DNA from 3 places in the Streptomyces sp. NPDC041970 genome. Region 1 is predicted to be linked to each of the others. Evidence: predicted binding sites of a transcription regulator. Region 1 holds the regulator's gene; each other region holds the start of a gene.
What was found. Region 1 encodes HrcA, which represses chaperone genes, less so after heat shock. Its sites were predicted from a motif close to TTNGCACTCNGNNNNNCNGAGTGCNAA; they were not measured.
Positions count from the first base shown of each region.

Region 2: groL (chaperonin GroEL) is a predicted target of HrcA. The motif match lies at 5,479-5,505, and genes of this name have one in related genera.
Region 3: groES (co-chaperone GroES) is a predicted target of HrcA. The motif match lies at 1,535-1,561, and genes of this name have one in related genera.

Region 1 covers NZ_JBVJCD010000005.1:3,909-13,457, forward strand. Annotated here, with positions in the region: gene ACZ6EJ_RS04415 (type 1 periplasmic-binding domain-containing protein) at 1-1,557, opposite strand, end outside; gene ACZ6EJ_RS04420 (DUF3097 domain-containing protein) at 1,670-2,488, opposite strand; gene ACZ6EJ_RS04425 (MBL fold metallo-hydrolase) at 2,898-3,626, opposite strand; gene hrcA (heat-inducible transcriptional repressor HrcA) at 3,792-4,808, shown strand; gene dnaJ (molecular chaperone DnaJ) at 4,809-5,948, shown strand; gene ACZ6EJ_RS04440 (nitronate monooxygenase) at 6,081-7,154, shown strand; gene ACZ6EJ_RS04445 (16S rRNA (uracil(1498)-N(3))-methyltransferase) at 7,151-7,894, shown strand; gene ACZ6EJ_RS04450 (histidine triad nucleotide-binding protein) at 8,094-8,453, shown strand; gene ACZ6EJ_RS04455 (ribonuclease Z) at 8,471-9,379, shown strand; gene ACZ6EJ_RS04460 (adenosine deaminase) at 9,422-9,549, shown strand, end outside.
Region 2 covers NZ_JBVJCD010000011.1:21,459-31,007, reverse strand. Annotated here, with positions in the region: gene ACZ6EJ_RS08590 (alpha,alpha-trehalose-phosphate synthase (UDP-forming)) at 1-1,025, opposite strand, end outside; gene ACZ6EJ_RS08585 (glucosyl-3-phosphoglycerate synthase) at 1,295-2,245, opposite strand; SAM riboswitch class I at 2,399-2,526, shown strand; gene thrC (threonine synthase) at 2,545-3,837, shown strand; gene ACZ6EJ_RS08575 (MoaD/ThiS family protein) at 3,870-4,148, shown strand; gene ACZ6EJ_RS08570 (cold-shock protein) at 4,715-4,921, shown strand; gene groL (chaperonin GroEL) at 5,668-7,290, shown strand; gene ACZ6EJ_RS08560 (hypothetical protein) at 7,596-8,537, opposite strand; gene ACZ6EJ_RS08555 (SigE family RNA polymerase sigma factor) at 8,888-9,388, shown strand.
Region 3 covers NZ_JBVJCD010000054.1:782-10,330, forward strand. Annotated here, with positions in the region: gene groL (chaperonin GroEL) at 1-969, opposite strand, end outside; gene groES (co-chaperone GroES) at 1,068-1,376, opposite strand; gene ACZ6EJ_RS22335 (polysaccharide deacetylase family protein) at 1,624-2,574, opposite strand; gene ACZ6EJ_RS22340 (THUMP-like domain-containing protein) at 2,694-3,917, shown strand; gene ACZ6EJ_RS22345 (VOC family protein) at 3,936-4,400, opposite strand; gene ACZ6EJ_RS22350 (hypothetical protein) at 4,526-4,792, opposite strand; gene tsaD (tRNA (adenosine(37)-N6)-threonylcarbamoyltransferase complex transferase subunit TsaD) at 4,789-5,889, opposite strand; gene rimI (ribosomal protein S18-alanine N-acetyltransferase) at 5,889-6,407, opposite strand; gene tsaB (tRNA (adenosine(37)-N6)-threonylcarbamoyltransferase complex dimerization subunit type 1 TsaB) at 6,404-7,051, opposite strand; gene ACZ6EJ_RS22370 (hypothetical protein) at 7,186-7,785, shown strand; gene ACZ6EJ_RS22375 (hypothetical protein) at 7,796-7,999, opposite strand; gene tsaE (tRNA (adenosine(37)-N6)-threonylcarbamoyltransferase complex ATPase subunit type 1 TsaE) at 8,136-8,675, opposite strand; gene ACZ6EJ_RS22385 (alpha/beta fold hydrolase) at 8,641-9,549, opposite strand, start outside.

The DNA of each region.
Region 1 (9,549 bases):
GAACGTGACGCCCTTCCCGGCCCCGCGCAGCTCCAGGTGGTTGCCCCGCGCGAAGAGCACCTCGGGCGCGGTCGCCACGCCGACGCACTCGCGGCGGCCCTCCGGCCCGGCCCAGACCGCGTCCGTGTTGCGGTCGGTCAGCGGGCCGTGGCAGTACGTCTGGCGCCAGTGCCCGGCCCACAGGAACGCCCCCAGCAGACTGCCCACGACGATCAGCGCGATGCTCGTCCGCGACATCACCCACCACGCCCAGGTCCGCCGCACCCGGTGGGTGACGAGCTGGGGGTGGGCGTGCTCGTGGTTCAGTTTCCCGGTGGACAGCGGCAGCCGCAGCACCCAGGCCAGGGTCGCCGCCGTCGCCGGCGACTGGCCCAGGCTCAGGTTCTCGACCCATCGCTCGTAGCGGACCCGGTCCGAGTCGGCGCCCGCCGCCTGCGGTTCGTGCGGCAGCGGCGGGGTGTGCCGCATGATCTGCGCGGCCGGCAGCGAGGCGAGCAGCAGCAGCGGATCGACCTCGCTGCGCCGCGACCGCACGTTGTTGATCGCGTTGATCAGCAGGATGCCGCCGTCGTCCTGGGTGGCCCGAGGCAGGAACAGCACCGGCGGGACCGTCCGCTTGCTGCGCCGCCAGTCCAGCGCGTGCGGCCGGTAGTTGTGCCGCAGGTCCTCCAGCAGCGCCTGCACCCGCAGCTCCAGATGGAACTGGCGCGCGTGCTCGTCGCCCGCCGCCGCGTCCGCCACCCGCTCCGCGACCGCCGCCGCCCGCGCCCGGATCACGCGCCACGAACCGCTCGGCGAGAACCACGACCAGCCGTCCGAGGGGTAACCGGTGCTGGAGGCGGCCAGCGAGGAGGTGGTGGCGAACCACCGGCTGGCCCGGCGCAGCCACAGCAGCGGTGGGGCGGCCCGCCCCACCAGGCCCACCACCGCGAGCCCGAGCAGGGCGGTGGCCGCCACCAGGGCCGTCAGCAGCCAGTCGATCTCCCCGAGCAGCACGCTGAGCAGGGCGATGAACAGCGCCCCGACGAAGGTCTCCGGCCGCACCGACTCGCGCAGCGAGTTCGGCAAGGAGCCCGGACGGGACCGGTCGACGCGCCAGCGCAGCCGGCCCAACTGCTCCAGGATCCTCTCCGCGCGGACCGCCGACGGCCCTCCGTCCGACTGCTCGACCACGTTCGCGGTCGCCTGCTCGATCGCCCCGAGCAGCCGTGAGCGGGGGAACGCGAACGGCTTGTACTGCGTGGTCTCGCGGGTCTCCCACGGCTTCCCGGAGAGCGTGCGCACCATGTCGAGCGCCGCGTCGTACGGGGTGGCGCCCTCCCCGGACAGCAACCGCACCGGCACCCGACGCAGCTCGTTGGCCCGGTGCACCTGGCGGACGATCTGCTCGACCCGGAGGTCGATCTCCGGCCCCGCGTCCGCGTCCGCCGCCTGCACCACCACCAGCGGCATCACCGGCCGGTTCACCCGGTACCGGTCGATCAACTGCTGTACCAGATGGAAGACGGCCGAGGCCGCCTCGTTCTCCGCACTGTCCCGCCAGACCTCGCGCGCCATCGGCCCGCCCTTCCCCCGTGAGCCCGTTGCCGTCCTCGACCTTCGATGGTGCAGGTGGGGCTCGGGGATTCCTAGGGGCTGATGGATGATCCTCTTCGCGGACCGGGGAACATCACTCCGGAAGGGTGACGAAGTCGATCAATTCCTCTACTCGGCCGAGGAGTTGGGGCTCCAGGTCCTTGTAGCTGCGGACTTTGGACAGGATGTGCTGCCAGGCCGCGCCGGTGTTCTCGGGCCACCCCAGCGCCCGGCACACGCCCGTCTTCCAGTCCTGGCCGCGCGGCACGGTCGGCCAGGCGTCGATCCCCACCGAGGACGGCTTCACCGCCTCCCACACGTCGATGTACGGGTGCCCCACCACCAGCACGTGGTCGCCGGTCACCCGGGCCGCGATCCGGGACTCCTTGGAGCCGGGCACCAGATGGTCCACGAGCACCCCGAGCCGGGCGTCCGGGCCCGGCGCGAACTCCGCGACGATCGCCGGGAGGTCGTCCACCCCCTCCAGGTACTCCACGACCACGCCCTCGATGCGCAGGTCGTCGCCCCACACCCGCTCGACCAGCTCCGCGTCGTGCCGGCCCTCCACGTAGATCCGCCCGGCCCGCGCCACCCGCGCCCGCGCGCCGGGCACCGCCACCGAACCGGAGGCCGTACGGGCGGGCCGCACCGGCCCGCCGGACGACGGGCGCACCAGCGTGACCACCTTGCCCTCCAGCAGGAAGCCGCGCGGCTCCATCGGGAACACCCGGTGCTTGCCGAAGCGGTCCTCCAGGGTGACCGTCGGCCCCTGGGCGGTCTTCTCGCAGCGGATCACCGCACCGCAGAAGCCGGTGGAGACCTCCTCCACGACCAGATCGGGTTCGGCGGGCACCTCGGGCACGGGGGCGGACCTCTTCCACGGCGGGGTCAGGTCCGGCTGGTAGCTGCGCATGGCACGACGATAATTCGCGGCCCGGACACGGCGGTTAGCGCCCCGCGCGCGACACGCGGGGCGGCGTGCGCCGGGCCCGCACCCACCGAGCCCGCGTGCCCCCGCCGGGTCCCCGCCGGGTCCCTACGCCCGTGCGCGTCCCACCGAGACCGCGCCCCACGCCCCACCGGGCCCCCATGCCGGCCCGACCGAGCCCGCGCCCTGACTCCCGCGCCGGCCCCACCGAGCCCGCGCGTCCCCGCTGGGCCCCCGCCGGGCCCCTACGCCCGCGCGCCCCCCACCGCGCCCCAAGCCCCACCGCGCCCCAAGCCCCACCGAGCCGCACGCCCCACCGAGCCCCCACGTCAGCCCCACCGGGCCCCCGCACCCGCTCTCACCGGGATCGCCCCCCCCCGCGTCCCCACCCCCCTCACCCCGCCGCGAACCGCTCCGCCAGCGCCGCGCGCTGCGCCCGGACGAACGCCGCGTCCACCACCGCCCCGTGCCCCGGTACGTACACCGCGTCCTCGCCGCCCAGCGCCAGCAGCCGGTCCAGCGCGGCCGGCCAGCGCGAGGCGACCGCGTCCGGGCCCGCCTGCGGCTCGCCGGACTCCTCGACCAGGTCGCCGCAGAGCACCACGGGCGGCTGCGGGCCCGCACCCGGCACCAGCACCGCGAGGTCGTGGCCGCTGTGCGCGGCGCCCATCCCGGCCAGCAGCACCCGGCGGCCCCCCAGGTCGACCCACCGCTCGCCCGCCACCTCGTGGCGCGGCGCCACCAGCGTCCCCACCGACCGGGCCGCCTCGTCCGGGGGCGCCCCGTGGTGCACCGCCGAGGCGTACAACTCCTCCGCCCCGTGCCGCAGCAGCGCGGCGAGGCCCGCCGCCCCGTACACGCGGGCCCCGGAGAAGGCCGCGGTGCCCAGCACGTGGTCGAAGTGGGGGTGGGTCAGTGCGATATGCGTCACTCTCCGGCCCAGCAGCCCCTCGGCCTGCCGCCGCAGCTCGACGCCCTCGCGGAGGGAGGAGCCCGTGTCGCAGAGCAGCGCACCCCCTTCCCCGGCGACCAGCGCGGCCGTGGCGTCCCAGCCCGGCAGGCGCCGGCGGCCGACGCCGTCGCCCAACCGCTCCCAGCCGAGGTCTTCCCAAGCGACGTCCATACGACGACGGTAAGGGTCCGGCCGCCCGGTCCGGCGGGGGCCTGGCCGGTCGCCCTTGCCCCGGCCCCACCCCACCCCCGTACACTGGCCGGTGGGATTGCTGGCACTCGAACGCACCGAGTGCCAGTCAGATGCCGGAGAACCCCAGCTTGGAGGTGTGCGCCCATGCTCAGCGAACGCAGACTGGAAGTGCTGCGCGCCATCGTCCAGGACTACGTCGGCACCGAGGAGCCCGTCGGCTCCAAGGCGCTCACCGAGCGGCACCGGCTCGGGGTCTCGCCCGCCACCGTCCGCAACGACATGGCGGTCCTGGAGGACGAGGGCTTCATCGCCCAGCCGCACACGAGCGCGGGGCGCATCCCGACCGACAAGGGGTACCGCCTCTTCGTCGACAAGCTCGCGGGCGTCAAGCCGCTTTCCTCGCCCGAGCGCCGGGCGATCCAGAACTTCCTGGACGGCGCGGTCGACCTCGACGACGTCGTCGGCCGGACGGTGCGGCTGCTCGCGCAGCTCACCCGTCAGGTGGCCGTCGTGCAGTACCCCTCGCTGACCCGTTCGACGGTGCGGCACGTGGAGCTGCTGTCGCTGGCCCCCGCCCGGCTGATGCTCGTCCTCATCACGGACACCGGCCGCGTCGAGCAGCGTATGATCGACTGCCCCGCGCCGTTCGGCGAGGCATCGCTCGCGGATCTGCGGGCCCGGCTCAACAGCCGGGTCGTCGGACGCCGCTTCGCGGATGTCCCCCGGCTGGTGCGGGAGCTGCCGGAATCCTTCGACAGCGAGGACAGGGGGACCGTCTCCACGGTCCTGTCCACCCTCCTCGAAACCCTGGTCGAGGAGACGGAGGAGCGGCTGATGATCGGCGGCACCTCCAACCTCACCCGCTTCGGACACGACTTCCCGGTGATGATCCGGCCGGTGCTGGAAGCACTGGAGGAGCAGGTCGTCCTGCTGAAGCTGCTCGGTGAGGCCACGGACCCCGGCATGACCGTACGGATCGGGCACGAGAACGCCCACGAGGGCCTCACCTCCACGTCCGTCGTCGCGGTCGGCTACGGTTCGGGCGACGAGGCAGTCGCCAAACTCGGCGTGGTCGGACCGACCCGCATGGACTACCCCGGAACGATGGGAGCGGTACGCGCAGTGGCACGTTACGTCGGACAGATCCTGGCGGAGTCGTAAGTGGCCACGGACTACTACGCCGTACTCGGCGTGCGCCGCGACGCATCTCAGGACGAGATCAAGAAGGCATTCCGCCGGCTCGCGCGCGAGCTGCACCCGGATGTCAACCCGGACCCGAAGACGCAGGAGCGGTTCAAGGAGATCAACGCCGCCTACGAGGTGCTCTCGGACCCGCAGAAGAAGCAGGTCTACGACCTCGGCGGCGACCCGCTGTCCGCCAACGGCGGCGCGGGCGGCGCGGGCGGTTTCGGGGCCGGCGGCTTCGGCAACTTCTCCGACATCATGGACGCGTTCTTCGGAACGGCCTCCCAGCGCGGCCCCCGCTCCCGCACCCGGCGCGGCCAGGACGCCATGATCCGGCTGGAGATCGACCTCACCGAGGCGGCCTTCGGCACCACCAAGGACATCCAGGTCGACACGGCGGTCGTCTGCACCACGTGCAGCGGCGAGGGCGCGGCCCCCGGCACCTCCGCCCAGACCTGCGACATGTGCCGCGGCCGGGGCGAGGTCTCCCAGGTCACCCGGTCCTTCCTGGGCCAGGTCATGACCTCGCGGCCCTGCCCGCAGTGCCAGGGCTTCGGCACGGTCGTGCCGACCCCCTGCCCGGAGTGTGCCGGCGACGGCCGCACCCGCTCGCGGCGCACCCTCACCGTCAAGATCCCGGCGGGCGTCGACAACGGCACCCGCATCCAGCTCGCGGGCGAGGGCGAGGTCGGCCCCGGCGGCGGCCCGGCCGGCGATCTGTACGTGGAGATCCACGAGGTGGCGCACGCCGTCTTCCAGCGGCGCGGCGACGACCTGCACTGCACGGTCACCATCCCGATGACGGCGGCGGCCCTGGGCACCAAGTGCCCGCTGGAGACGCTGGACGGCGTGGAGGAGATCGACATCCGGCCCGGCACCCAGTCCGGCCAGTCCGTCCCGCTGCACGGCCGCGGGATCACGCATCTGCGCGGCGGCGGCCGGGGCGACCTGATCGTGCACGTCGAGGTGATCACCCCGTCCAAGCTCGACGCGGAGCAGGAGCGGCTGCTGCGGGAGCTGGCCGTGCTGCGCGGGGAGGAGCGGCCCACCGGCCAGTTCCAGCCCGGTCAGCAGGGGCTCTTCTCCCGGCTGAAGGACGCCTTCAACGGTCGCTGACCCGCCGTCCGCCCGTCCCCGCACCGCCCGTCGGCCCCCTGCCGCCGGGCGGTGCGGGCGTACGCCGGGAGATCCGGCCGGGCCGCCGTCGGCTGATTCGGCCCCGTGCACCGGACATGGCACGATGCGGTCATGCCCTCCGACGTGACCGATCTCTGCCGGTATCCGATCGTGCAGGCCCCGATGGCGGGCGGCGCGTCCGGACCCCCGCTCGCCGCCGCCGTCGCCGAGGCCGGGGGCCTCGGCTTCCTGGCCGCCGGATACAAGACCGCGGACGGGATGTACCACGAGGTCAAAGAGGTGCGCCGGCTCACCGGCGGGCCGTTCGGCGTGAACCTCTTCATGCCGCAGCCCGCCCTGGCCGACCCGTGCGCCGTCGAGGTCTACCGCCACCAGCTCGCCGGCGAGGCCGCCTGGTACGAGACCCCGCTCGGCGACCCCGACACCAGCGGCGACGACGGCTACGAGGCGAAGGTCGCCATCCTGCTGGAGGACCCGGTCCCGCTGGTCTCCTTCACCTTCGGCTGCCCCACCCGCGACACCCTCGACGCCTTCGCCCGCGTCGGTACGCAGACCCTCGTGACGGTCACCTCGGCCGAGGAGGCCCAGGCCGCCCAGTGGGCCGGCGCCGACGCCGTCTGCGTCCAGGGCGTCGAGGCGGGCGGCCACCAGTCCACCCACCGCGACGACCCGCAGGCCGACCACACCGGCACCGGACTGCTCTCCCTCGTCACCCAGGTCCGCGCGACCGTGCAGATACCGGTCGTCGCCGCGGGCGGCCTGATGCGCGGCGCCCAGATCGCCGCCGTCCTCGCCGCCGGCGCGGACGCCGCCCAGCTCGGCACCGCCTTCCTGCCCTGCCCCGAGTCCGGGGCGCACCCGCTGCACAAGCAGGCCCTCACCAACCCCCTGTTCGTCCGCACCGAGCTGACCCGTGCCTTCTCCGGGCGGCCCGCCCGCGGCCTGGTCAACCGCTTCATCCGCGAACACGGCCCGTACGCCCCCGCCGCCTACCCCCAGGTCCACTACCTGACCAGCGGCCTGCGCCGGGCCGCCGCGGAGGCGGGGGACGCCCAGGGCATGGCGCTGTGGGCCGGACAGGGCCACCGGATGGCCCGCGAACTGCCGGCGGGCGAGCTGGTCGAGCTGCTCGCCGCCGAACTGGAGGCCGCCCGGACGGCCCTGAGCGTGAGGAGCCCCCGGTGACCGCACCGGTCTTCGTCGTCGAACGGATGCCCGGCGGGCCGGAGTTCGTCCTGGACGGCCCCGAAGGACGGCACGCCGTGTCGGTCCGCCGACTGGAGCCCGGCGAGGACGTCGTCCTCACCGACGGCCTCGGCCGCTGGGCCGAGGGCGTCGTGCGCGCCACCGAGGGCCGCGACCGCCTGCTGGTCACGGTCGGCGGGGTCCAGGAGGAGCCCGAGCCCGTGCCCCGGATCACCGTCGTCCAGGCGCTCCCCAAGGGGGACCGGGGCGAGCTGGCCGTGGAGACGATGACCGAGACCGGCGTCGACGCGATCGTGCCGTGGCAGGCGGCCCGCTGCATCACCCAGTGGAAGGGCGACCGGGGCGCCAAGTCCCTGGCGAAGTGGCGCGGCACCGCGCGGGAGGCGGGCAAGCAGTCCCGCCGGGTGCGCTTCCCCGAGGTGGCGGAAGCGGCCTCGACCAAGCAGGTCGCGGCGCTGCTGGCCGGGGCGGACTTCGCCGGGGTCCTGCACGAGGACCGGGACTGCGACAGCACCCCCCTCGCCACCGCCGCACTCCCCGCCGAGGGCGCGATCGTGCTCGTGGTCGGCCCCGAGGGCGGGGTCTCCCCCCAGGAGTTGGCCGTCTTCGCCGAGGCGGGGGCCCGCCCCTACCGGCTGGGCCGCAGCGTGCTGCGCACCTCCACCGCCGGGACGGCCGCCACCGCCCTCCTGCTGGGGCGCACCGGCCGCTGGGGCTGAGCCGCGACCACCGAAGCAACGCACCGCGCCCCGCACCCGATACCGCCGGGACGGCCGCCACCGCCCTCCTGCTGGGGCGCACCGGCCGCTGGGGCTGAGCCGCGGGGCGACCGGGGCGGGCGCACCGCGCCCCGCACCCCCCGGCGGCCCGGAGATACCATGCCCGTGTACTGATCACCAGCGACGAGGAGACCCGGCCATGGCGGGAGAACCGCAGTCCGACTGCCTGTTCTGCAAGATCGTCTCGGGGGACATCCCGGCGACCATCGTCCGCGAGACCGCGACCACCGTCGCCTTCCGCGACATCAACCCGCAGGCCCCGACCCACGTCCTGGTCATCCCGAAGGCCCACTACCCCGACGCCGCCTCCCTGGCCGCCGCCGAACCGCAGGTCGCCGCCGACGTGCTCCGCGAGGCCGGAGAGGTCGCCGCCCAGGAGAAGGCCGACGCCACCGGCTACCGGATCGTCCTCAACACCGGCGCGGGCGCGGGCCAGACCGTCTTCCACGCGCACGCCCACGTCCTGGCCGGCCGCGGCCTCCAGTGGCCCCCCGGATAACCAGGAGCGCACCCCCCATGTCCGTACGCGAGCTGGTGGTGCTCGGCACCGCCAGCCAGGTGCCCACCCGGCACCGCAACCACAACGGGTACCTGCTGCGCTGGGACGGCGAGGGCATCCTCTTCGACCCCGGCGAGGGCACCCAGCGCCAGATGCTCCGCGCCGGGGTCGCCGCGCACGACGTCCACCGGATCTGCGTCACCCACTTCCACGGCGACCACTCCCTGGGGCTGGCCGGGGTGATCCAGCGGATCAACCTCGACCAGGTGCCGCACCCGGTCACCGCCCACTACCCGGCGAGCGGGCAGCACTTCTTCGACCGGCTGCGGTACGCCACCGCCTACCGCGAGACCGTCGAGCTGACCGAGGCCCCCGTCGCCGCCGACGGGGTCCTCGCCGCCACCGGCGCGTACACCCTGGACGCCCACCGGCTCTCGCACCCCGTCGAGTCCTACGGCTACCGCCTCACCGAGCCCGACACCCGGCGTATGCTCCCCGCCCGCCTCGCCGAGCACGGCATCGCCGGACCGGACGTGGGCCGCCTCCAGCGCGAGGGCGTCCTCAACGGCGTCACCCTGGAGCAGGTGTCCGAGCACCGGCGCGGCCAGCGGTTCGCGTTCATCATGGACACCCGGCTCTGCGACGGGGTCCACGCGCTCGCCGAGGGCTGCGACCTCCTCGTCATCGAGTCGACCTTCCTCGACGAGGACGCCGCGCTGGCGGCCGACCACGGCCACCTGACCGCCGGGCAGGCCGCCCGCGCGGCGCGCGACGCGGGCGTGCGCCACCTCGTCCTCACCCACTTCTCCCAGCGCTACGGCGACCCGGAGCTGTTCGAGGCCCAGGCCCGCGCCGCCGGGTTCGACGGCGAACTGACCGTCGCCCAGGACCTGGCGCGCATCCCGGTCCCCAGCCGCCACCACTGACCTGCCCCACCCCCCCACCGGCACCACCGTTTGCGAGACACCGTGCACCTCCCCAAGGCAGAACTCCACCTCCACATCGAAGGCTCCCTCGAACCCGAACTGGCCTTCGCCCTCGCCGAGCGCAACGGGGTGGCCCTCCCGTACGCCACCACCGACGAACTGCGCGCCGC
Region 2 (9,549 bases), on a different contig from region 1:
TCCGTGCCGTACTCCCCGTTGATCTCGGTGGCCAGGCTCTGCACCGCCGCCGTGTAGTCCCGGTAGACGGGGAGGTCCTGGCGGGAGGGGTAGGCGAAGGCCACGTGGACGACGCGTTCGCGCCACTCGGGGTGGGTCTCCAGGAGCGTCCGGTACGCGTGCAGGCCGCGCACGATGTTCTTGGACAGCTCGGTGCGGTCCACCCGGACGATGGTCTTGCGGCCCTCGCCCACCTGCTCCCGCAGCGCCGCCATCCGCTCGTCGACGTCCGCCTCGTGCGAGCGCCGCCGCAGGAAGTCGGCGTCCGCGCCGAGTCCGTGCACGCCGATGCGGGTGCGGCCGGTCCCGCCCAGGATCTCCGTGCAGCAGTTGATGAACGCGTCCGCCCAGCGGCGGGTCAGGAACGCCGCCCGGTCCGCCCCGAGGATGCCGCGCAGCACCTGCTCGCCGATGTCGTCGGGAAGCAGCCGGAAGTAGTCGACGGGAGCCCACGGGGTGTGCGAGAAGTGGCCGATCCGCAGGTCGGGGCGGAGCTCGCGGAGCATTCCGGGCACCAGGGTCAGGTGGTAGTCCTGCACCAGGACCGCCGCTCCGGGGCCCGCCTCCTCGGCCAGCGCCTGCGCGAAGGCCCGGTTGTACGCCTCGTACGAGGCCCACTGCCGCCGGAACTCCGCGTCGAAGACCGGCTCCACCGGGGTCTGGTAGAGCAGGTGGTGGACGAACCACAGCACGGAGTTCGCGATGCCGTTGTAGGCGTCGGCGTGCACCTCCGCGTCGATGTCGAGCATCCGGACGCCCGGCTCCCCGACCCCGCGCCGCACCGCCTCGCGGTCCCCGTCCCCGAGGGCCGCGCAGACCCACAGCTTGTCGTCGACGGCGCTCAGACCCGAGACGAGTCCGCCGCCGCCGCGCTTGGCGTCGAGCGAACCGTCCTCACCGAGCGTGTACGAGACCGGGCCGCGGTTGGACGCGACCAGGACCTGGGCGGTGGCGGGGGCTGCGGGTTCGGCGAGCTCAGAGACCATGTAGCGGAACCTAGCCCGTAAGGGAAGCCGTCAAACGCGATTACCTGCGGCGGAAGCCACCGCCCGCGCCGCCGTGCCGGTCCGGGGCGGCGTTCCCGCCCGCGCCGGGTCCCGCCCGCGACGCCGTGCTCGTCCGCGTCAGCGTTCTGCCCGCGCCGGTCCCGCCTGCGGCGTACGCCCGATCGTGCCGCGCCCCCGCCCGTACGCGGCGCGCCACCCGCGCCTCCGCCCGTACGCGGCGCACGCCGACCGCCCCCGACCGCCCCGCCTCACGCCGCGTGTCGCTCCGCGTACTCCGCCATCTCCCGCATCGGGGGCCGCTCCTCGGTGTCCACCGCGTGGGTGCGCGGGACGAAGCCGCTCTCCTCCCGCTCGAACTGCGTCAGCACCGGCCGCACCAGGTGGCCCCGCGAGAGCCGCACCTGGGCGGTGCGGTAGATCGTCGCCGCCATCCGGCCCAGCGCCCGGCCGTCCTGGTGGCGGTGTCTGCGTACGCCGACGTCCACCTGGCCCAGCGCGTCCAGGCCCACGGTGTGCAGCGCGTCCACCAGGAGCCCCAGCTCCACCCCGTAACCGACCGGGAACGGCAGCCGCTCCAGCAGCGAGCGGCGCACCGCGTACTCGCCGCCCAGCGGCTGGACGAAACCGGCCAGCAGCGGCCAGTGCAGGTTGATCAGCGGACGCGCCACCAGCTCGGTGACCCGGCCGCCCTGGCCCGCGCTGTCGCCGAGCGGGCGGTCGTACATCGCCTTGACGAACTGGACGCCGGGGTCCGTGATGAGCGGACCCACCGTGCCGGAGACGAAGTCCGACGAGAAGTCCAGCAGGTCGGCGTCGACGAAGCAGACGATCTCCCCGCTGGTCACCAGGAGCGAGCGCCACAGGACCTCGCCCTTGCCGGGCACGGCCGGTATGCGGGGCAGGATCGCGTCCCGGTGGACCACCCGTGCGCCCGCCGCCCGCGCGACGGCGGCCGTGGCGTCGGTGGAACCGGAGTCGATCACCACGAGCTCGTCCACGAGGCGGACCTTCTCCATCAGTTCGCGCCGGATCGTCGCCACGATCGCGCCGACCGTCGCCTCCTCGTTCAGCGCGGGCAGCACCACGCTCACCGACGCACGCCGGGGATCGGCGTCCCGGACGTCGGCGAGCAGCGCGGGCGGGCGGTCTGCGGACGACCAGGAACGCCTGGTCAACCAGCGTTCCACCTCTTCGAGCACGGTCTGAACTCCCTGTGTGTGATCCATCTCGCCGTACGGACGACTATCTCAACGGCCCAGTGCTTCGGTTACAGTCTTGAACAACGCGGATCACCCTCGCATGTCGGGGTCGGACCGCCCACAAACGCCGGGATCGAAGATCCCGTGCCACACAGCTCATCCAGAGGGACTGAGGGAACGGCCCGTTGAAGTCCCGGCAACCCTCCTGCCGACCGCGAGGTCACGGTGGGGAAGGTGCCAATTCCGTCTCGCGGCGAAACGCGTCGTGAGGAAGATGAGGAGAGAGGGCCTCCGCCATCATGGCTGTTCAGACAGTTGAAGGTCAGACCATCACGTCCCCGGATCTGGGACCCGCCGCCGCGCTTTCCTGCCGCGAGTGCAAAGAACGCTTCGAACTCGGCCCGATCTTCGCCTGCGCCTCCTGTTTCGGCCCGCTGGAAGTGGCGTACGACCTGCCCACCGGCTCCCCGGAGGAGTTGCGCCGGCGCATCGAGGCCGGCCCGGACAACATCTGGCGCTACGCCCCGCTCCTGCCCGTCCCGGCGGACGTCGCGGAGAAGCCCAACCTCAACCCCGGTTTCACCAAGCTGGTCAAGGCCGACAACCTCGCCCGTGAACTCGGCGTCACCGGCGGCCTGTACGTGAAGGACGACTCCGGCAACCCGACGCACTCCTTCAAGGACCGCGTCGTCGCTATCGCCGTCGAGGCCGCCCGCGCCTTCGGTTTCACCACCCTGTCCTGCTCCTCCACGGGCAACCTGGCCGGGGCCGTCGGCGCCGCCGCCGCCCGCGCCGGACTGCGCTCCTGCGTGTTCATCCCGCACGACCTGGAGCAGGGCAAGGTCGTCATGGCCGCCGTGTACGGCGGTGAACTGGTCGGCATCGAGGGCAACTACGACGACGTCAACCGCTTCTGCTCCGAGCTGATCGGCGACCCGCTCGGCGAGGGCTGGGGCTTCGTCAACGTCAACCTCCGGCCGTACTACGGCGAGGGCTCCAAGACCCTGGCGTACGAGATCTGCGAGCAGCTCGGCTGGCGGCTGCCGGACCAGATCGTCGTCCCGATCGCGTCCGGCTCCCAGTTGACGAAGATCGACAAGGGGTTCCAGGAGCTGATCAAGCTGGGCCTGGTCGAGGACCGGCCGTACAGGATCTTCGGCGCCCAGGCCGAGGGCTGCTCCCCGGTCTCCGCCGCCTTCAAGGCCGGTCACGACGTGGTGCGCCCGCAGAAGCCGAACACCATCGCCAAGTCCCTGGCCATCGGCAACCCGGCGGACGGCCCGTACGTCCTCGACATCGCCCGCCGCACCGGCGGCGCGGTGGACGACGTGACCGACGAGCAGGTCGTCGACGCGATCAAGCTGCTGGCGCGCACCGAGGGCATCTTCGGCGAGACGGCGGGCGGGGTGACGGTCGGCGTCACCAAGAAGCTGATCGAGGCCGGCGTGATCGACCCGACGCTCACCACCGTCGTGCTGAACACCGGTGACGGCCTCAAGACGCTCGACGCGGTCTCCGCGACCTCGCAGGCCACGGCGACCATCAAGCCGAGCCTGGAAGCGTTCCGCAGCGCGGGCCTCGCCTCCGCCTGACCACCCCAGACCGCAGGAAGAAGGGCACCAGCATGAGCGTCAAGGTCCGCATCCCCACCATCCTCCGTACGTACACGGGTGGGCAGGCCGAGGTCACCGCCGAGGGCGCGAAGCTCTCCGAGGTCATCGAGTCCCTGGAGAAGGACCACCCCGGCATCGCCGCCCGCGTCCTCGACGACCAGGGCAAGCTGCGCCGCTTCGTCAACGTGTACGTCAACGACGACGACGTGCGCTTCGAGGGCGGCCTGGAGACGGCCACGCCGGACGGCGCGGGCATCTCGATCATCCCCGCCGTCGCCGGCGGCTGCTGACGCGCTACGGGCTGCTGACGCGCTACGGGGGGTGCCGCACGGCGGCCCGCGCACCCCAGCCTTCCCATCGCGCCCGCGCGTGAACCGGACCGGCCCCGCGTGAGCCGTGGCGCCCCCGCGTACGCCGGGTCGCCGCCCGGCGCGCGTCGCGGCCGTTCCCTCCGTACGAGAAATCGCCCCCTCCGCACCAGAAGCGGAGGGGGCGATTCTGCATGGTTGAGCGCGGTACAGTTGGGGAAGCCCCCTCCGCTGCTCGTGCCGCCCGCATATGAGAATGCGCCCGGCTCCGTCGAGAAGTAGCCAAAGTGCATCCCCCTCTTGAGGCATAAGTGGCCTTTGTCTGGCCCGACTTGCCCGCAAATCTTGGTAAACACGCATTTTCGGGTGTTCGGTCGCGCCCAGAATTCTCGTCCGATTGACCTGTTGCAGAGGGCAGTTGGGCAGATACATTCGGCCGCGGTCGACGCGCTACAGCGCCACGCACCCTCTCCTGTCGGAGGGTGGGATGCGACCCAGGGTCCGCGAAGTGCGGTCCTGTGCAAGGGCCAGTAATAGGGGAGTTAGGCATGGCTCAGGGCACCGTCAAGTGGTTCAACGCGGAGAAGGGGTACGGCTTCATCGCGGTCGACGGTGGTGCGGATGTTTTCGTCCACTACAGCGCGATCCAGATGGACGGGTACCGCACCCTCGAAGAGGGTCAGCGAGTTGAATTCGAGATCTCGCAGGGCCAGAAGGGGCCCCAGGCCGACATGGTCAAGCTCGCCGTCGGCTGAGCCGGCGCGGTCGTCCGACGACACTACTCACGCGGCGAGGGCCCGACCCCGGATTCCGGGGCCGGGCCCTCGCCGCGTACTCCGGGCCGCCGGGGCCTGCCCGCGCCCCGTCTCTGGGCCGGGCCGTCGACCGGGCCGCCGGGGCCCCTGTCGCCGGGGGCCCGCACCCCGCCTCTGTGCGGGCCGTCACGCTCGCCCCGCGCCTGCTCCGGGCCATCCCGCGCCCCTGCGCCCGCTCCGGGGCATCCCGTGCCCGCCTCGCCCTGCGCCTGCTCCGGGCCATCCCGCGCTCCTGCTCCTGCTCCGGGGCATCCCATGCCCGCCTCGCCCTGCCCTCGCCCCGCGCCCGCCACGCCTCGCCCCGCACCCCGTGCGCGCCCCGCGTCCCCTGTTCGCCCCTTCCGCAGGTCAAGCGCGCCCACTGCCCCCCGCAGGCGGCGGGGGCGCCCCGGCCGGTGGCGGGGCCGCCCCGCGAGTGCCCGCATCGACGCCGTAGCCGCACGCCCGGACCGGGCCCCGGCGGGTGGCTGGAGAGGGTCGCCGCGACCGCCGAGGCGCTTGCACTCTCAGGGGTCGAGTGCTAATCATTGGCGTTAGCACTCTCCAGGTGAGAGTGACAGAACTTGGACCGGGCCGGTGAGGCCCGCAGGTGCGGTGGAGCAAGGGACCGCCGCACGCGCAGGCCGTCCGTCGCGGGCGCCACTCGGTCCGGAGAAATCCACCCCTGTCCGGGAGGACCACTTCACATGGCCAAGATCATCGCGTTCGACGAGGAGGCACGGCGCGGTCTCGAGCGCGGGATGAACCAGCTCGCCGACGCCGTCAAGGTCACCCTCGGCCCCAAGGGCCGTAACGTCGTCCTCGAGAAGAAGTGGGGCGCGCCCACGATCACCAACGATGGTGTTTCCATCGCCAAGGAGATCGAGCTCGAGGACCCGTACGAGAAGATCGGTGCGGAGCTGGTCAAGGAGGTCGCCAAGAAGACGGACGACGTCGCCGGCGACGGTACGACCACCGCCACCGTTCTGGCCCAGGCTCTCGTCCGCGAGGGTCTGCGCAACGTCGCCGCGGGCGCCAACCCGATGGCGCTCAAGCGGGGCATCGAGAAGGCCGTCGAGGCCGTCTCCGCCGCCCTGCTGGAGCAGGCCAAGGACGTGGAGACCAAGGAGCAGATCGCTTCGACCGCCTCCATCTCCGCCGCCGACACCGAGATCGGCGCCAAGATCGCCGAGGCGATGGACAAGGTCGGCAAGGAAGGCGTCATCACCGTCGAGGAGTCCCAGACCTTCGGTCTGGAGCTGGAGCTCACCGAGGGTATGCGCTTCGACAAGGGCTACATCTCGGCGTACTTCGCCACCGACATGGAGCGTATGGAGGCGTCCCTCGACGACCCGTACATCCTGATCGTCAACTCCAAGGTCGCCAGCGTCAAGGACCTGATCCCGCTGCTGGAGAAGGTCATGCAGTCGGGCAAGCCCCTGCTGATCATCGCCGAGGACGTCGAGGGCGAGGCGCTCTCCACCCTGGTCGTCAACAAGATCAAGGGCACGTTCAAGTCCGTCGCCGTCAAGGCTCCGGGCTTCGGCGACCGCCGCAAGGCCATGCTCGCGGACATCGCCATCCTCACCGGTGGCACCGTGATCTCCGAGGAGGTCGGTCTCAAGCTGGAGAACGCCGGCCTGGACCTGCTCGGCCGCGCCCGCAAGGTCGTCATCACCAAGGACGAGACGACGATCGTCGACGGCGCCGGTGACAGCGACCAGGTCCAGGGTCGCGTCAACCAGATCCGTGCCGAGATCGAGAACTCCGACTCGGACTACGACCGCGAGAAGCTCCAGGAGCGTCTGGCGAAGCTGGCCGGCGGCGTGGCCGTCATCAAGGCCGGCGCCGCCACCGAGGTGGAGCTCAAGGAGCGCAAGCACCGCATCGAGGACGCGGTGCGCAACGCCAAGGCCGCCGTCGAGGAGGGCATCGTCGCCGGTGGTGGCGTGGCTCTGCTCCAGGCCTCGGCCGTCTTCGACAAGCTCGACCTCACGGGCGACGAGGCGACCGGCGCCAACGCCGTGAAGCTCGCGCTGGAGGCCCCGCTCAAGCAGATCGCCGTCAACGGCGGCCTTGAGGGCGGCGTCATCGTGGAGAAGGTCCGCAACCTGCCGATCGGCCACGGCCTCAACGCCGCGACCGGCGAGTACGTCGACATGATCGCCGAGGGCATCATCGACCCGGCGAAGGTCACGCGCTCCGCTCTGCAGAACGCCGCGTCCATCGCCGCGCTCTTCCTCACCACCGAGGCCGTCATCGCCGACAAGCCCGAGAAGGCCGGCGCGGCCGCTCCGGGCGGTATGCCGGGCGGTGACATGGACTTCTGATCGTCCGCAGGGGCTCCGGCCCCCGGTCGATCGTCGTTCACCGTACGTCCCGCAGGGGCGGCACCTCCTTCAGGGGAGGCGCCGCCCCTGCGGCGTTGGGGACGGTCCGCCTGCCCCCGGTCCGCGCCCTGTCCCGCCCCGCCCTGCCGGTTGCGCGGGTGCGCGGGTGCGCGGGTGCGCCGCGCGGTTGTCCCCGGCCCGCGCCCCGTCCTGTCCCGCCTCGCCCCGCCGGTTGCGCGGGTGCGCCGCACGCCTTGGGCACGCCCTCTCCGGTCCCGCCGCGGGCGCACCCGGCCCGTCGGCCGCTACGAACCGCTGCCGGAGCCCCGGTCGCGGGAGCGGGACCGGTGGGCCCGTTCCGACCGGGGGACCAGCCCGGCCCGGACCGCGTCCATCCGCTCCCGTACGCCCGGCGGCCGCACGGCTCCCGGCGGGCCGGCCGGGGGCTGCGGGGACGGCTCCCGGCAGAGACGGCAGAGGCCGCCGAGGAGCGCTTCGGGGCTGCCGGGGGCCCCGCACTCGCCGCACTCCAGGGTGCGCAGGACCGTACGGGGGGTCGGCAGGACGCGTTCGGGCGGCAGTTTGTCACGCAGCCGCCGTTCGACCAGGCGGGCGGCGCAGTGGACGGGGGACGGCAGGCCCACGGTGAGCGCGTGCAGCAGCTCCGCCTCCGTCGCGCCCCGCGCGAACCACTCGACGACCTGCGGCTCCAGGCGTACGCAGTCGGCGGCGGACAGCGACAGCGCGGGGGCCGTCCGGCCCAGGGCCGCGAGCAGGATGAACGCCCGCGAACGGGTGGGCCGCCGCGGCCGGTCCGGCGGGACGTCACCCCGCGTGTAGGCGTCCCACCAGTCGTCCTCGCGTGCGGTGCGGGAGAAGAAGGTCCGGGTCACCCAGAGCATCACGTCGTCCGTGATCACGCATTCGCTGCCGCGCCGCAGATGTCCGGCGGCCTGGAGGCGGTTGAGGGTGGTGCGCAGGGCGCACTGGCCGTACGGGAGGTGCTTGGCCAGCGTCTTCACGGAGATGTCGGAGCCGTCCGGCAGCCGGTCCACGTAGGCGGCGACGGCCGCGTCCCGAGGGAGCAGGTGGGCGAAGTCCCGGTCGGTGCGCGGGCGTTCGTCGGGGGCGGAGCGCTTGCCGTACCCCGGTTTGGCCATCGGGTGCGCGGCGGGCGCAGCGGGCGGGCTCGCGGGGAGCGGTGCGTGCGGGGCACGGGGGGCAGCACTAAGCTGGCTGTCAGCCATGGGGATCGTTGTGTCCGATCTCGTTGGTCAGACCCCTGTTCGGTGTTCCCGCACCGGCGGGGGTCGTCTTTGTTTCTGTTGTCCCTGTGCACGCTAGAGCCTGGCGACCATGCGTGGCAAGTCGGTCACGAAAGGTCAACTTCGCAGGCGGGGAGGGTGGGTGGGACAGCAGAACCCTCCACCCCATCCTTGTGAAGAGCGCTCGGATCTCGCGGCTTGAGCTTCGGGAGGCGCGCGGGGTCCGGCCGGGCGCCGTGACCACCGTCACGTCGGGATGTTCGCGGCTGACGTAGACCGGATGCGCTGCGCCGGGCGTATACCCGGTGAAGCGAAAGAGCCGGGAGCAGCCGTTGACCGTCGAGGAGTTCGAAGAGTTCTACGTCCAGGCGGTCGCGCGTCTCACCGGCCAGTTGTACGTGATGACCGGGGACCTCCAGGAGGCGCAGGACGTCGTGCAGGAGGCCTTCGTCAGGGCCTGGGTCCGGCGTCGGCACCTGGAGCGCGACGGGTGGCCCGAGGCGTGGATACGTACGGTCGCCTGGCGGCTGGCCGTCAGCCGCTGGCGCTTCCGGCGCCGCTCGGCCGACGCGTGGCGCCGGGGGAGCGGCGTACCGCAACACGTCGAACCGCCCGACCCGGCCCACCTGGTCCTGGTCGACGCGCTCCGAGAACTCCCCGCGCAGCAACGCCGGACGCTGACCCTCCACTACCTGTGCGACCTCACGGTGGAGCAGATCGCCGGGGAGACCGGGCTTTCCGGCAGCACGATCAAGACCCATCTGGTCCGCGGACGGGCGGCGCTCGCCGGACGCCTGCGGGACCCGCGCATCGAGGAGGCTCCTGATGTCTGAACCACTCGCGATGTCCGAACCGCAGGACCCGCTGCGGCCCCTGTTCCGGCAGGCCGGGGACTTCGGACGGCTCCGCGCCGACGCCTGCCCCGCGGCGAGCATCACCGTACGCGGCATGAGGGCGCAGCGCCGCCGGATGGCCTCGCTGGCCGTGGGGGTCT
Region 3 (9,549 bases), on a different contig from region 1:
GACGCGGCGGGCGGTGCCGAGCACGTCCAGACCGGCCTGGTCGAGCTTGAGGCCGACCTCCTCGGCGATGACGGTCGCACCGGTGAGGGTGGCGATGTCGCCGAGCATGGCCTTGCGGCGGTCGCCGAAGCCGGGGGCCTTCACCGCGACGGCGTTGAAGGTGCCGCGGATCTTGTTGACGACGAGGGTGGAGAGCGCCTCGCCCTCGACGTCCTCGGCGATGATCAGGAGGGGCTTGGAGCCGCCGGCCTGGATGACCTTCTCCAGCAGCGGGAGCAGCTCCTGGATGGAGCCGATCTTGCCCTGGTGGATCAGGATGTACGGGTCGTCGAGGACGGCCTCCATACGCTCCTGGTCGGTCACCATGTACGGGGACAGGTAGCCCTTGTCGAAGGCCATGCCCTCGGTGAACTCCAGGTCCAGGCCGAAGGTGTTGGACTCCTCGACGGTGATGACACCGTCCTTGCCGACCTTGTCCATCGCGTCCGCGATGAGCTCGCCGACCTGCGGGTCCTGCGCGGAGAGCGCGGCCACGGCGGCGATGTCGGCCTTGTCGTCGATCGGGCGGGCGGTCGCGAGGAGTTCCTCGGACACGGCCTTGACGGCGGCGTCGATGCCCTTCTTCAGGGCGGCCGGGGAGGCGCCGGCGGCGACGTTGCGCAGGCCCTCGCGGACGAGCGCCTGGGCCAGCACGGTCGCGGTGGTGGTGCCGTCACCCGCTACGTCGTTGGTCTTGGTCGCCACCTCCTTGACGAGCTGGGCGCCGAGGTTCTCGTACGGGTCGTCCAGCTCGACCTCGCGGGCGATGGTGACACCGTCGTTGGTGATGGTGGGAGCGCCGAACTTCTTGTCGATGACGACGTTGCGGCCCTTGGGGCCGATCGTCACCTTGACCGTGTCGGCAAGCTTGTTGACGCCGCGCTCAAGGGCGCGACGGGCGTCCTCGTCGAACTTCAGAATCTTCGCCATGGGCTGATCTTCCCTCTCGAACGAACTGCGCCCCTCGCCACCCGGCTAGTTATCTCGCAGGGGGCCAGGGGCGCAGAACACAAGCAAACGTGGGTGAATTACTTCTCGATGATCGCGAGGACGTCGCGGGCCGAGAGGACGAGGTACTCCTCGCCGTTGTACTTCACCTCGGTGCCGCCGTACTTGCTGTACAGGACGACGTCGCCGGTCTTGACGTCGAGCGGAAGACGCTCGCCGTTCTCGAAGCGGCCCGGACCAACGGCGAGGACGACGCCCTCCTGGGGCTTCTCCTTCGCGGTGTCCGGAATGACCAGGCCGGAAGCCGTGGTCTGCTCGGCGTCGAGCGGCTGGACCACAATGCGGTCCTCAAGCGGCTTGATCGCAACCTTGGAGCTGGTGGTCGACACGATCCGGTCTCCCCCTTCGGAGATCTCACGGGGTTTAACAGTCTGTGGGCGGCGACCGGACCGATCCGTCGTCGCGGGTTCCGGACCTGTCCCTTGTCGCGCAGGGTGGTGCTGGCACTCTCCAGGGGGGAGTGCCAGACCTGAGACTATGACCGCGATTAGCACTCGGTCAAGCGGAGTGCCAATTCACCACCCGCGCGCCGCGTCCGCGCCCCCCTTCGGCCCGGCCCCGCGCGCACCCCGCCCGTCAGACGTAGTCCTCCAGGCGGGCCACCGCGTAGCCCTTGTCCGTGATGGTCTTCATGACCTGGCGGATCATGTCGGGCATCGTGCCCCGCCAGTCCTCCTCGCCCCGGAAGTGGGTGAGGATGATGTCGCCGGGGTGCAGGTCCCGGTCCCACTCCCGCCACTCCATGTGGTCGGGGAACGCCTCGGCGGACCACAGGGGCACGGCGGTGATCCCGCAGGACTTCGCGGCGACGAGGGTGTTCCGGTCGTAGTTGCCGTAGGGCGGCCGGAAGAGCGTGGGGCGCCTGCCGTAGCGCTGCTGGAGCTTGTCCTGCTGGCCGCAGATCTCCCTCTTCTGCTGGGCGTAGGTGAGGCCGGGCATGTAGCGGTGGTTGAGCGTGTGGTTGCTGAGGACCACCCCGCGCTTCTGCATCTCCGCGAAGTAGCCGTAGCCGTCGTCGATGACGTAGTCGCTGAGGAACGCGCTGTAGGGGATGTCCAGTTCGGTCATCATCTGGAGCAGGAGGGGGTCCTTCTCCGCGCCGTCGTCCATCGTCAGGAAGACGATCTTCTCCTTGGTCGGCACGGTGGTGAAGACGGGCGGCAGCCCGGCGTCGTCCCGGACCTCGAACCCCTCGCGGGTCGTGATGCGCGGCTTCACCTCCGGCGGTTCGGGGGCCGGCAGGGGCGTCTTGGCCAGCCCCCACTTCTTCGCGGCGACGGCCCGCTCGGCCTGCTTGTACTCCAGCTCGCGCGCGTACGCGTCCAGCGCCCCGGCCGCACCGGCCTGCGGGGCGGCCCGCTCCGGCCGCTCGGCGGCGGGGCGCGCGGGGCCGCCGGGGGCTCCCCCGCCGTCCGCCTCCGCCGCGCATCCCGACGCGACGGCGGCGGCCAGCAGGACCGCCAGCACGGCGCCGACCGTTCTGCACCCTTTGAGGGTCGATTTATCTGTTTGTCGTACTAGCTGCATGGCGTCGCATCCTGCCAGCCCACCGCCCGCCTCCCGGCCCGACACCGCGACCGCGCCGCCTCCGTCCCCCGACCGGCCCACCGGCTCCCGGCACACGGGGCCGCCGCCCCTGGCCCACAATGGACCGGGTGAACGCAACGACCCCCGCCGCCCCGTCCGACGACCCCGCCCGCGCCGCCTTCGCCGCCCTGCGCACCCCCGAGGGCGAGGGGCTGCTGGCCGCGCTCCGCGACCACGACCCGGCCGACGAGCTGGCCACGGCGACCCGGCTGCGCCGCCTGCACCGGCCGGAGCTGGTCTCGGCGGCCCTCGGGCAGGCCCGGCTGCGCCAGCGGGCGGTGGCCAAGTTCGGGGCCGAGGACGCGTACCGGATGTTCTTCACGCCCGACGGGGTCGAGCAGGCCACCCGCGCCCCGGTCGCCGAGCACCGCGCCGCCCGGTTCGCCCGGCTCGGGGTGCGCGGCGTGGCCGACCTGTGCTGCGGGATCGGCGGGGACGCCATCGCCCTCGCCCGCGCCGGGCTCCGCGTCCTCGCCGTGGACCGCGACCCGCTGACCGCCGACGTGGCCCGCGCCAACGCCGAGGCGCTGGGCCTGGGCGCGCTGATCGAGGTGCGGTGCGCCGACGTGACGCGGACCGACGCCTCCGCGTACGACGCGGTCTTCGTGGACCCGGCGCGGCGCGGCGGCCGGGGGCGCGTCTTCGACCCGGAGGCGTACTCCCCGCCGCTGTCCTGGGCGGTGGCCGCCGCGCTGAAGGCCCCCCGCGCCGCGCTGAAGATCGCGCCGGGCATCCCGCACGAGGCGATCGGCCCCGAGGCGGAGGCCGAGTGGGTCTCGGACGGCGGCGACGTGAAGGAGGCGGTGCTCTGGTACGGGGAGGGCTTCGCGCCCGGCGCGTTCCGGGCCACCCTGCTGCCCTCCGGCGCGACCCTGAGCGCCCCGGCCCCGCTGCCCCCGCCCCCGGTGGGCCCGGTCGGGCGCTATCTCTACGAGCCGGACGGCGCGGTGATCCGGGCGCACCTGGTCGCCGACATCGTGGAGCGGTGCGGCGGCCGGCTGGTGGACGAGTCGATCGCGTACGTCACGAGCGACCAGCCGTACTCCTCCCCGTACGTCTCCGGGTACGAGATCACCGACCACATGCCGTTCCACCTGAAGCGGCTCAAGGCGCTGCTGCGGGAGCGGGGCGTCGGCGTGCTGACCGTCAAGAAGCGCGGCTCCGCCGTCGAGCCGGAGGAGCTGCGCCGCCGGATGAAGCTGAGCGGCCCGAACGCGGCGACGGTGTTCCTGACCCGCGTGGCCGGGGCTCCGACGATGCTGATCGGGCGGCCGCTGGGCTGAGCCGCCCCGGCCCGGCGCTCAGGCGTCCCGCAGCGCCTGGACGTCCAGCTTGCCCATGCCGAGCATGGCCTTCATGGTCCGCTCCGCCTTCGCCGGGTCCGGGTCGGCCAGCAGCTCCGGCAGCTCGTGCGGGACGAGCTGCCACGACACGCCGTACCGGTCCTTGAGCCAGCCGCACCGCCCCTCCTCGCCGCCCTCGGTCAGCGCGGCCCAGAGCCGGTCCACCTCGGCCTGGTCGGCGCAGTCCACGGAGAGCGAGATCGCCTCCGTGAAGGGGAACTGCGGTCCGCCGTTGAGCCCCAGGTAGTCCTGGCCCGCCAGGCGGAAGCCGACCGTGAGCACGGAACCCGGCTCACCGGGGCCCGCCTCGCCGTACCGGGTCACCTCCGTGACACGGGAGACCCCGCCGAAGACGGCGACGTAGTGCTCGGCGGCCTCCAGGGCCTGGCCGTCGTACCAGAGACAGGGAGTGATCTTCTGCATGGCCTCTGCTCCTCTTCCTCGCTGTGGAGGGCTCCTCGCCGTGAGGGTCCCCTCGTCGTGGAGGGTGGACCGGTCCCGCCGCCCGAACTCATCGGTCGGGTCCGCCGCGAGGGGCGGCCGGGTGCTCAGTCGACGGTCTCGAAACGCCAGCGGTGCACCGGGCGGGTGATCAGGGCGGCGTCGGGTTCGGGGAGTTCGGGGAGGTCGTCGCCGTACGCCGCGCCCTGCCACCACGTCATCACCAGGACCCGGTCCTGCGGGGCGCGCAGCAGCTCGCCGCGGTGCGGCGCGCGGGCCAGTCCGGCGGCGCGGGCCCGCGCCCACTCCAGCAGTTCGCCGCCCCGGCCCTCGGCGGCGCGGGCCTCCCACATCAGGACGACGGCGGTGCTCATGAGTAGAGGTTGTCCTTGCTGATCTCGTGGACGTGGTCGTGGTCGTGCGCGGTCCCCGGCACGTGGGGCTCGGTCACCGGCAGCGAGGAGTCCGCCGACAGGTCCAGATCGGAGGGGCGGCGGTTGCGGGCGACCATCTCCGCGCCGAGCGCCGCGACCATCGCGCCGTTGTCGGTGCACAGGCCGGGGCGCGGCACCCGCAGCCGGATGCCGGCCCGCTCGCACCGCTCCTCGGCCAGCGCCCGCAGCCGGGAGTTGGCCGCGACGCCGCCGCCGATCATCAGGTGGTCAACACCCTCGTCCTTGCAGGCCCGGACCGCCTTGCGGGTGAGCACGTCCACCACGGCCTCCTGGAAGGACGCCGCCACGTCCCGGACCGGCACCTCCTCGCCCGCCGCGCGCCGGGCCTCGATCCAGCGGGCGACGGAGGTCTTGAGCCCGGAGAAGGAGAAGTCGTACGGGGCGTCGCGCGGGCCGGTCAGACCGCGCGGGAACGCGATGGCCGCCGGGTCGCCCTCCTTCGCCAGCCGGTCGATGACCGGGCCGCCGGGGAAGCCCAGGTCCAGCACGCGGGCGATCTTGTCGAACGCCTCGCCCGCCGCGTCGTCGATGGTCGCGCCGAGCGGCCGTACGTCGCTGGTGATGTCCGGGGCCAGCAGCAGCGACGAGTGGCCGCCGCTGACCAGGAGCGCCATGGTCGGCTCGGGCAGCGGCCCGTGCTCCAGTTGGTCGACGCAGATGTGCGAGGCGAGGTGGTTGACGCCGTAGAGCGGCTTGCCCAGGGCGTACGCGTACGCCTTGGCGGCCGAGACGCCGACGAGCAGCGCGCCCGCGAGTCCGGGGCCGGAGGTGACGGCGATCCCGTCCAGGTCGCGGGCGGCGATCCCGGCCTGCTTCAGGGCGCGCTCGATGGTGGGGACCATCGCCTCCAGGTGGGCGCGCGAGGCGATCTCCGGGACGACGCCGCCGAAGCGGGCGTGGGTATCCACGCTGGAGGCGACGGCGTCCGCGAGCAGGGTCGTGCCGCGGACGATGCCGACGCCGGTCTCGTCGCAGGAGGTCTCGATGCCCAGTACGAGGGGTTCGTCGGCAGCCATCATTCCGTTCCGGTCTCTGGTGCGTGCTCTGGTGCGTTCTCGTGCGTGGTGAGGCGCATGACGAGGGCGTCCACGTTCCCCGGCTGGTAGTAGCCGCGCCGGAAGCCGATCGGCTCGAAGCCGAAGCGCTCGTACAGCTTCTGCGCCCGGACGTTGTCGACCCGCACTTCCAGGAGCACGGTGGCGCACTCGAAGGCGGTGGCGTGCCGCAGCAGGTCGGTGAGGAGTTCGGAGCCGAGGCCGCCGCCCCACGCCTCCCGGCTGACCGCGATGGTCTGGACGTCGGCGAGGTCGCCGAGGGCGGCGAGCCCGGCGTAGCCGAGGAGGCGTCCGGTGTCCGGGTCCTCGGCGACGACGTAGCGGCGGGTGGCGCCGGGGCCGCGGGCGTGGGCCAGCTCGGACCAGAACATCCCCGGCGACCAGGCGTCGTCCGGGAACAGGGCGTGCTCCAGCTCCAGCACGGGCTCGATGTCCCACCAGCGCATCTCGCGCAGCACGGCGGTGGTGGCGGCGCTCACTGGGGGGTGACCACCTTGTAGTTCTTCGGGACCTGCGCGTCGGGCCGGCGCAGGTAGAGCGGCCGGGGCGCGGGCAGCTCCTGCCCGGCGGCGAGCCGCTCGGCGGCGAGCGCGGCGAGCGCTCCGGCCGCGACGTGCTCGGGTCCCCGCGCGTCCGGGAAGGACTCCGGGTAGAGGACCGCGCCCGCGCCGACCACGGGCAGCCCGGCGAGCGCCCCGGCGATGTCGGCGGGCCGGTCGACGGCGGGGTCGCCCGTACGGGTGCGGGCGTCCTCGTACCGCGCCCAGTAGACCTCCTTGCGGCGCGCGTCCGTCGCCACGGCGAACGGGCCCTCCAGGCCGTCGAGGCCGGCGGCGTACGCGAGGCCGTCCAGGGTGCACAGGCCGTGCACCGGCACCCCGAGGGCGGAGCCGAAGGTCGCGGCGGTGACCAGGCCGACCCGCAGGCCGGTGTAGGGGCCGGGGCCGATGCCCACGACCACGTCCGTCACCGCGTCGAGCCCGGTCCCGGCCTCGGCGAGGACCCGGTCGACGGCGGGGAGCAGCAGTTCCCCGTGGCGGCGGGCGTCGACCTGCCCGTACGCGGCGACGACGGAGGCGCCGTCGTGCAGGGCGACGGTCACGGCGGGGGTGGCGGTATCCATGGCGAGCAAGAGCACCCTGACAGCCTACGGCTCCGCCGACGGCGTTACCGCGTCCGTACGTCGTCCGGGCCGGTGCCCCGGCGGCTGCTACCGTCACCGGGTATCCGCGGGTACGACGTAAACGCTTGTACGACATGCGGCGGACGGCCGCACCGAAAGGGGAGTTCACGGTGGCACGGAGCAGCTCGGGAATCGTGGCCGGGCTCACCGCGGCGGCCGTCGCCGCGGTCGCCTTCCTCGCCTACCAGGCTTCGGCGAACGCCCCCGACTCGGTGGTCTCCGCGCCCGGCCCGAAGGCGTCCGTCTCCGTCCCGCCCCGGCCGTCCGCCACGCCGGCGCCCACGGCCGACCCGCTGGCGGTGCCGGCCGCCTCCGGCGCCGGGCAGCGCGTGGTCTACGCGCTGGGGGAGCGGCGGGTGTGGCTGGTCGGCGAGGACGGCAGGGCGACGCGCGTCTTCGGCGTGATGCCCAGCCCGGTCAGCCCGGCTCCCGGCGTCTACCGGGTCACCTCCCGCTCGGGCACGGTCCGGGGCTCGGACGGCGTGCCGATCGAGCACGTGGTGCGGTTCGCGAACGTCGGCGACGTGGCGGTGGGCTTCAGCGCCGCCCAGGACGGGTCGATGGCGAGCCCGGACCCCGCGTCGAAGACCGGGGGCGTGCGGATGAAGCGGGCGGACGGCGACGCGATGTGGACGTTCGCCACGGTCGGCGCGAAGGTCGTCGTCGTCCCCTGAGCCCGCGGCCTCACGCCGCCCTGGGGCGGGTGGGCGGCGCGGCCGCCCCGCGCTCCTCCGCCTCGGCGGCGGGCTCCGACGCCTGCCGCCGCTGCTCGTCGGGCGGGGTGGAGACAGCGGTGGCCGCGGCGCACGAGGCCAGCAGGTCCTTCATCGACAGGGCGGGCGGAGTGGGCTGCGGCCGGGGTCGCGCTGCGCGCTCGGGCGTCGGCATGGAGGCCTCCTGAGTGCTCCGGTGGAGGTCGTGGTTAGGCAGACCTAACCACGTCTCGTACCCATGTGACCACGACCACCGTCCCCGACGCAACAATGTGCCGACACCCTGTCGGGAAAACGCCGCGGGGCGGCCGTCACGCCAGGTCCTCCCGCAGCCCCGCCCAGCGCGGGCCGATGCCGGTCAGCGTCACCTCGCGCCGGTCGTCGTCGGTGTCCCCGGTCGCGCGGTCGATGAGGACCCGCAGCCGGTTCTCGGACAGCTCCTCGACCTTGCCCTCGCCCCACTCCACGACCACCACCGACTCCGGCAGCTCCACGTCGAGGTCGAGGTCCTCCATCTCGTCGAGCCCGCCGCCCAGGCGGTAGGCGTCGACGTGGACCAGGGCCGGGCCGGAGCCGAGCGGGGGGTGGACGCGGGCGATCACGAAGGTGGGCGAGGTGACCGCGCCGCGCACGCCGAGCCCCTCGCCGAGGCCGCGCGTCAGGGTCGTCTTCCCGGCGCCCAGCTCTCCGGTGAGCATGACCAGGTCGCCGGGGGCCAGCAGGCGGGCGAGGCGGCGGCCCAGCTCCCGCATCCGCTCGGGGGAGTCGACGCCGATCCGTACGGTGACGGCGCCGTCGGGGAGGGCTCCGGCGGGGTCAGGGGCGGCCGGGGTGGTGTGCGGTGCTTCCATGTCCGCCAACGTTAGCGGCCGGCACCGCGCCGCTGCGTACGAGCAGGTCGGCCAGGCGGTCGGTGACCGTCTCCGGGTGCTCCAGCATCACCAGGTGCCCGCCGTCCCCCACGACGACCAGCTCGGCGTCGGGCAGCGCGTCCCCGATGGCCTCGCTGTGCGAGCTGGGCGTGACCAGGTCGTTGTCCCCCGCCAGGACGAGCACGGGCACGTCCCGGAAGACGGGCAGCGCCGCGCTCTTGTCGTGCTCCGCGAAGGCCGGGTAGAACTCCGCGACCACGTCGATCGGGGTGGACTCGATCAGCCGCTCCGCGAAGCGGGCGACCGCCGGGTCCACGTCGCGGGAGCTGAACGCGTACCGCTTGATCACCCCGGCGAACAGGTCGGCGGTGGCCCGTCGGCCCCGCTCCACCAGCTCCGCCCGGCTGCCGAGCGCCCTCAGCACGCCGGGCAGCACCCGGCGCACCGCGTTGACGCCCGCCGCCGGGAGCCCGAAGTCCACCTCGTCCAGCCGGCCGCTGGACGTGCCGATGAACGCGGCGGCGGCGACCCGGTCGCGGATCAGCTCCGGGTACTGGTCGGCGAGCGCCATCATCGTCATGCCGCCCATCGAGTGGCCGACCAGGACCAGCGGCCCCTCGGGCGCCGCCGCGTCGATGACCGCCTTCAGGTCGCGGCCGAGCAGGTCGATGCCGGCGGGCGCCCCGTGCGCCTGGGCCCGGCCGCGCTCGGAGCGGCCGTGGCTGCGCTGGTCCCAGTAGACGGCGCGCACCAGGCCGCGCAGGGCGGCCCGCTGGAAGTGCCAGCAGTCCTGGCCGAGGCAGTAGCCGTGGCTGAAGACGACGGTCACCGGGGCGGGCGCCTTGTCCCCGAA